DNA from 3 places in the Planococcus sp. MB-3u-03 genome. Region 3 is predicted to be linked to each of the others. Evidence: riboswitches for the same ligand, from Rfam matches in the RefSeq annotation. Region 3 holds a riboswitch; each other region holds the start of a gene.
The links. A riboswitch is a leader RNA that binds a small molecule or an ion and turns the genes downstream of it on or off. The one in region 3 is predicted to bind lysine.
Positions count from the first base shown of each region.

Region 1: linked by a shared signal. The riboswitch ahead of dapA (4-hydroxy-tetrahydrodipicolinate synthase) and the one ahead of CW734_RS08250 (aspartate kinase) in region 3 are both predicted to bind lysine.
Region 2: linked by a shared signal. The riboswitch ahead of CW734_RS07250 (Na+/H+ antiporter NhaC family protein) and the one ahead of CW734_RS08250 (aspartate kinase) in region 3 are both predicted to bind lysine.

Region 1 covers NZ_CP025135.1:2,938,848-2,941,115, reverse strand. Annotated here, with positions in the region: gene dapA (4-hydroxy-tetrahydrodipicolinate synthase) at 1-873, opposite strand, end outside; lysine riboswitch at 1,000-1,178, opposite strand; gene CW734_RS15920 (class I SAM-dependent methyltransferase) at 1,329-1,925, shown strand; gene ypfJ (KPN_02809 family neutral zinc metallopeptidase) at 1,985-2,268, shown strand, end outside.
Region 2 covers NZ_CP025135.1:1,203,053-1,205,320, reverse strand. Annotated here, with positions in the region: gene CW734_RS07250 (Na+/H+ antiporter NhaC family protein) at 1-1,042, opposite strand, end outside; lysine riboswitch at 1,152-1,332, opposite strand; gene CW734_RS07245 (bifunctional metallophosphatase/5'-nucleotidase) at 1,486-2,268, opposite strand, start outside.
Region 3 covers NZ_CP025135.1:1,389,430-1,391,697, reverse strand. Annotated here, with positions in the region: gene CW734_RS08250 (aspartate kinase) at 1-1,106, opposite strand, end outside; lysine riboswitch at 1,210-1,384, opposite strand; partial or broken gene uvrC (excinuclease ABC subunit UvrC) at 1,426-2,268, opposite strand, start outside.

The sequences.
Region 1 (2,268 bases), 1.5 Mb from region 3:
CTGTTTAGCGGACGGCAGGAATTGCTGCAAAGTGGCGGTTTCTTCTTCTGTTAAAGCGAGCATCGGCAAGCGCACGCCGCCAACCGGGACACCCGATAGGTTGAGTGCCGCTTTGACCGGGCTCGGGCTCGGTGCTGCGAACAAAGCTTTCATCGTCGGCAGCAATTTGCGGTGAAGCGCGGCGGCTCCAGCTGTATCGCCTGTGCGGAACAATTTAACCATCTCCTGCATTTCATTGCCGATGATATGCGATGCGACCGAGACGATGCCTGTTCCGCCGATAGAAAGCATCGGCAAGGTCAGGCTGTCATCGCCGCTGTAGACGGCAAAGTCGCCGCTTGTGCGTTCGATGATTTCAGAAGCGGCATCTAAATCGCCGCTTGCTTCTTTCACGCAGGTGATATTGTCGATAAGCGATAGGCGGACGATGGTATCGACCGATAGATTGACGACGCTGCGGCCCGGAATATTATAGAGCATGACCGGAAGCGTCGTCGCGTTTGCGATCGCTTCAAAATGGCGGTACATGCCTTCCTGTGAGGGTTTGTTATAGTAAGGAGTGACGAGCATGATGCCATCGACGCCCGCTTGCTCTGCCTGCTGGGTCAAGGCGACCGATGCGCGCGTGTTGTTTGAGCCGGTGCCCGCGATGATTTTCGCGCGCCCGTCTGCTACGGTGACGACATGGACGAACAGCGCCACTTTTTCGTCTGTCGACAAAGTCGGCGATTCGCCGGTCGTCCCGGCGACGACGATGCCGTCCGAACCGTTATTGATTAGATATTCCACGAGATTTGTTGTTGCCTGAAAATCGATTTCACCGTCTGAGTCGAATGGCGTCGCCATCGCAGTGATCACTTGACCGAATTTCATAGAGAACACACCCTTTTCTAAGTTTTTTTCAAAAGTTAGAGGTGGGGGCCGGTCCGGAGTAAACAAAAAGGCAGCAACGGGGGCCCGTTGCTGCCGTTAGAAACAATGTTTACCAATCGTTCCTGTTCGTCAGATAGCCCTCCATATAGTTTCCTATATGACAGTCCGGCACTTCTTCAGTGCAGAACCAGCGCACAGGAATATGAGCATCCTGCCGCTTCGGCAAATCCCCCTTTCGGCAATCGTCCTAAGAGCTCATACTCCTCGGATTGCGTACTGATGGTTTTTGCGCCTCTATCCTCGCTCCGCTAAGGAAGCAAGAAATTATTGAATTAGCTGTAATATAACAGAAAGAAATGGGAATGGCAAGAGAAAAAGCATTTTTTATTTTGCAAAATGTGGGAATAGTAAGCTGCGGCTTTAATTGATCTCACTGGATAAAAGGAGGCAATCAGATGGACGATCATCAAATGGACCGGCAATTGAATATCCAAACCGGTGGCGAACAAATGGGCTTTAATGCGTCGATGCATGAGCACCGTTTCGAAGTGACGCCCTATGCGTGGCTGGATAGATTGTTCAAGGCGCATCCGCTTAAGGGCAGCGGCAGGCTGGTCGATTTCGGCAGCGGCAAAGGACGCTTGAACTTTTTTGCGCATCGTGTATTCGGGACGCCGTCAGCGGGAGTGGAAGTCGACCCATCGCTGCACGAAGCCGCGCTGCGGAATTTACAGCGCTTTAAGGGGAAGGCGGACATCGAATTCATCAACGGCTACGCACAGGATTATGAAATCCATCCGGAAGATCGCTGGTTTTATTTTTTCAATCCGTTTTCCGATCCGGTGTTCATGACGGTAATAGATAAGATTTTGGCATCAGTAGCCGATCATCCCCGGGAAGTCGAAGTAATTTTATTTTATCCCGCACTCGAGTATACCGATTTCCTCGAACGCCGCACCGCTTTTGAATTGACCGGTGACATTGAGCTTCCAGTTGAAGCGGAAGATCCGCGCGAACGATTTTTGGTCTACCGCTTGCCGAGATGGGATTAAAGTTTCCGGTGAAACGGGTATAGCTTTATAAAAATGAATGCGGAAAGAGGGTTTCGGTTATGAAATGGAAAGGACGAGCGGGCAGCAGGAATGTAGAAGACAGGAGAGGGCGCGGTGTTGGCGGGCCGGTTCTTGCCGGCGGCGGGATCGGCGGCTTGCTGATTGTCCTGTTGATCACGTTTCTCGGGGGCGACCCAGGAGCGATACTCGGCGATGGCGGAGGAGCTTCTACTTCGGAACCGTATGTGGCAAGTGAGCGGGAAGAAGAACTTGCCGATTTCGTATCGGTCGTCCTCGCAGATACGGAAGAGGTTTGGGCGGAAGTGTTCGCTGAAGAAGGCAT
Region 2 (2,268 bases), 190 kb from region 3:
CCGCCATCGATTGGATTCCCGCCCAGATGCCTCTGGCGATCCAATGCGCTTCTGCCGCTTCATTGCGCTTGATTTGCATCGCATACAAGACGATTGCAGCGAGCGCCCCGATCAACCCACCGGCAAGCAAGGACAAAGGAACATCCGTGTTTTCAAAAATGAGCCATATGTCAAATACTCTATCGGCATTTACATAACCCGTCCACATCATCGCTGCGACCGTTCCGACGATCAATAACAAGATCGGCAAGAGCAAATCGCGGACGCGGCCGTGTGAATGGCTCGGGAAATCTTCTTTCATTTCCCCAGGAATCACTTTATTTGGATTGAACAACTGGCCTTCTGTAATTGCCAGGCGTTCATGTTTTTTCATTTCCCCGAAATCCACATCACGGATTGCGACGAAGAACACGATGGCAAGTGCCGCGATGACGTAGAAGTTCATCGGTGCCATCCATAGGAACGCTTCCAGGGCAGAATAATCCAGGAAGGTCTGTCCAGCCAGGATCGTCCCGATGATGCCGATGATCGCAGCTCCCCAGCTGGATACGGGAGACACGACACAAATTGGTGCAGCAGTGGAATCGATGAAATAAGCTAGTTTTGCACATGATACTTTATAGCGGTCCGTAATCGGCCGTGCAACTTGCCCAACGGCCAATGCATTGAAATAATCATCAATGAAAATCAAAATGCCAAGAAATACGGTAACCAACTTCGCCCCGCGGCGTGTTTTCACGCGCGCAGATGCCCAATCGGCAAACGCATGGCTGCCTCCAGACAGGCTGACGAATGCTGTAATGACCCCTAGCAGCAATAAGAACAAGATGATGAAGACATTGTAAGCGTTAAAGCCTTCGTTCCAAAAGATCACCGCAAACGAAGTGAATAATTCATTCACTGCCTCAACCGGGGCAAACGATGTCAGGATAAGCGCAGCCGCTACGATGCCGACGCCGAGCGACAGCAATACACGACGCGTCAACAGCACCATCGCAATCGCGATAATCGGCGGCAGAATCGAAAAGATTGTATTTTCCATAATTAGATTTCCTCCTATTCATTTTGATGGTAAGGCTTAGACCAAAAAGCCGGCTTATCCAATGGATAAACCGGCTTCCTACAATTCGTCTGTGTGCACAAGCATCAAACAACCCTGTAGCTCTCCATCCGCAGTTAACTGCAAATGACAGTGGCATTCCTGTTCGAAATGTCCCCAATCGCCGCCCTTGACCCGGAGACGGTAATTTCGGCAAGCTTCCCTTTCGAATGCGGTCTACGCGGTCAAACTCGCACATTCTACTGATGAAGGCTGCAGCCTCTACCCATCGATATCTAATTCATAAAAAGCATAGCCCAAAAGCACTTGAAATCAACTAACAGTCCATTTTGAATGTTCCTTCTATTTAACAGTTTTCATGCGAAAATAATCACCAAAGACGTCACGCAGGAACTCAGGCATGAAATAGCTTTTCGGCGCACGCTTCAATGCCGGGAAAAATAGCCAAATGTAAACAGGTCAAGCGTCGCCAGCCGGTAGATGCGATCTGGGTCGGCAGGCTTGCCGCCGACCATCAATTGATGATCGTCCATAGCCATTCCGCTATGGATCATTCGGCCGAACACCGCTCCCCGAAAGCCCATGCCTTTGAGCTCGAGCTGCGGCCAGTCTTCGTTCAAGGATTGGAGGTAAATTTCCTTCAGCTCCGCGCCGCTGAGATCGATCACGCACGGATTGATCGGATGCGGCAGCATGCGGTGGAAATCATAGCGCGTCATCTCCCCTTGCGGCATATCTTCCATGAAAATGCCGGCATTGAACAATCCACAATCTGCCGAGGCGAACGAGACCAGTGCATCGCCAAACAGCTCAGCCATAGGAGAGGGCTTGAACCATTCAGCTTTCAAATGCTGTTCGTTGAAAAATACCGTCTCAGCCATTTGCTGCTTGCCGACGCCGACCAAGTATTCATTGAACCCTTCATCGGCTTCCGGCAACTGGTCGGTCTCGATCACTTCCGCTGTCATCTTGCGTGTCTTTATATCAATTTCAATATGGCCGATGTAATAGCCGAACTTGCCGGCTGCGCCGAGCAAGGTCCCGCCGATTTCTTTTCCTTGATGGAAGAGATGGTGGGTATGAGCCCCCAAAATGATGTCGAGTTCGGGGCATTCCGCTGCCAACAGTTCATCTTCCCGAATGCCGAGATGGGACATGCAGATAAGGAAATCGACCGATTGGCGGATTTCCGTCGCTTCCCGTTTGAT
Region 3 (2,268 bases):
GGTACGTCTTGAGCGCGGAGAATATCGAACATTTTTGCCGCGACACCCGGATTCGATACCATGCCGGATCCGACGATCGACACTTTCGCCAATCCGGTTTCGATATCGATGGCGTTATAGCCGATCTGCTCCTGCGCTTCCGACAATACGCGCTGCGCTTCTGCCAGGCTATCTTCTTTGATCGAGAAGGAGACCGACGGAGGAAATTCCTCACTGATGCTTTGAACGATGATGTCGACATCGATCAAATGATCCGCCAGAGTCGTGAAGATGTTGGCAAGCGACCCGTTAAATGGCTTCGTATAGCTGACAGTGATGCGGGCGATGTCTTTTTCGAATGCCACACCGCGCACGATTAGATTTTTTTCCACAGTGATCACCTCTTGTATGATAGTTCCCGGTTCATCCGAGTAGCTGGCCCTTACAGAGAGGGGCACTTGGTTATTCTTGGCGAATTCCACGGCGCGCGGATGAAGGACTCCCGCTCCGAGATTGGCCAGTTCGAGCATTTCGTCGTATGAAATCTGTTCAAGTTTGCGTGCGCCTGTGACATAACGCGGGTCGGACGTGTAAACTCCGTCAACATCTGTGTAGATCTCGCATTTTTCAGCACCAAGCGCCGCCGCCAGCGCTACAGCGGTCGTATCGGATCCGCCGCGGCCAAGCGTCGTGATGTTGCCGCTCTTGTCGACGCCCTGGAATCCTGCGACCACGCAGAACAAGCCGAGGTCAAGTGCCTCCTCCAAACGCTGGGTATGGATTGTTTCGATGCGCGCATTGCGCGGAACGGATTCCGTTTCGATGCCCGCCTGCCAGCCTGTGAAACTCAATGCATCGTGGCCGAGTTTTTTGAACGCCATCGCCAAAAGGGAAATGGTCACTTGTTCACCTGTCGCCAGCAGCATGTCCATTTCACGCTTTGGCGGCTCAGCGGAAATCTCTCCCGCAAGGCCAAGCAGCGTGTCTGTCGTTTTGCCCATTGCCGAGACAACGATGACGACACGCTTGCCTTGTTGTTTTTCCCGGATGGCACGTCTTGCCACGCCGACGATTTTCTCCGGAGACGCCACTGACGTCCCCCCAAATTTCATTACAATTGTTGTCATTTTCTCCACTCCCACTTAAGATAAGTGGCCCTCAATAAAAAAGAGGCAACTCGCCGATTGCCCGGCAAGCTACCTCTCTTCTCATGTACGATTTCAAACGTCCATGTGAGATAGCCCTCCAGAGTCAAACTCTGACAGCCCTGCATCTCTTAAATGCAGGACCAGCATACGCGCAAGCAGTGCGCCGTAAACTTCGGCGAGCGTCCCTTTTGGCATCCTTCACAGATTCTGCAAATCTCGGAATGCTTACTATTGACGTCCGCTCCTCTATCATCACTTTTTACAAGTGATTCAATTGTGTTATTACAATACCACGAAGTTATTCCTGTTGCAACGGCTGTTCTTTGAAATGCCGTTCAATTTCCATGGCCAGTTTCTCGGGAATGCCGGCCTGCTGGATCTCTCCGGCGTTCGCTTCCTTGATTTTTCGCACGGAACCGAAATGCTTCAGCAATTGCTGCTTGCGTTTCGGGCCGACACCTTGCAAACCGTCGAGCGCAGACTGAATCGAATTCTTGCCGCGCAATTGGCGGTGGAACGTGATGACAAAGCGGTGGACTTCGTCTTGGATGCGCTGCAATAAATAAAACGCTTCACTAGTCCGCTTGAGTTCCACCATTTCGACGGGGTTGCCGTACAAAAGCTGAGACGTTTGGTGCTTGGCATCTTTTGCAAGCCCTGCAATCGGGATATCGAGTCCGAGTTCGTCTTCGATGATTTCACGCGCCGATTCGATTTGGCCTTTGCCCCATCGATGATGATCAAGTCGGGCAGCGGCAAGCCGTCCTTCAACACGCGGCTGTAGCGTCTGCGGACTACTTCACGCATCGCCGCATAATCATCGGGCTTCTGAGCGGAGCGGGTTTGTACTTCCGGTAATCTTTCTTCGATGGTTTGCCGTCAATAAAGACGACCATCGCCGACACCGCGTCCGCACCTTGGATATGGGAGTTATCGAACGCTTCGATACGCAGCGGCGTGTGGATGTTCATCGCTTCGCCGAGTTCATTGCACGCACCGACTGTCCGTTCTTCCTGGCGCTCTAGCAATTGGAATTTCTCCTTGATGGCGATTTCCGCATTCTTGCGCGCAAGCAGCACCAAATCTTTCTTCTTGCCGCGCTGCGGGACAAGCACTTTCGCGCCGAGCCATTCTTTCAGGA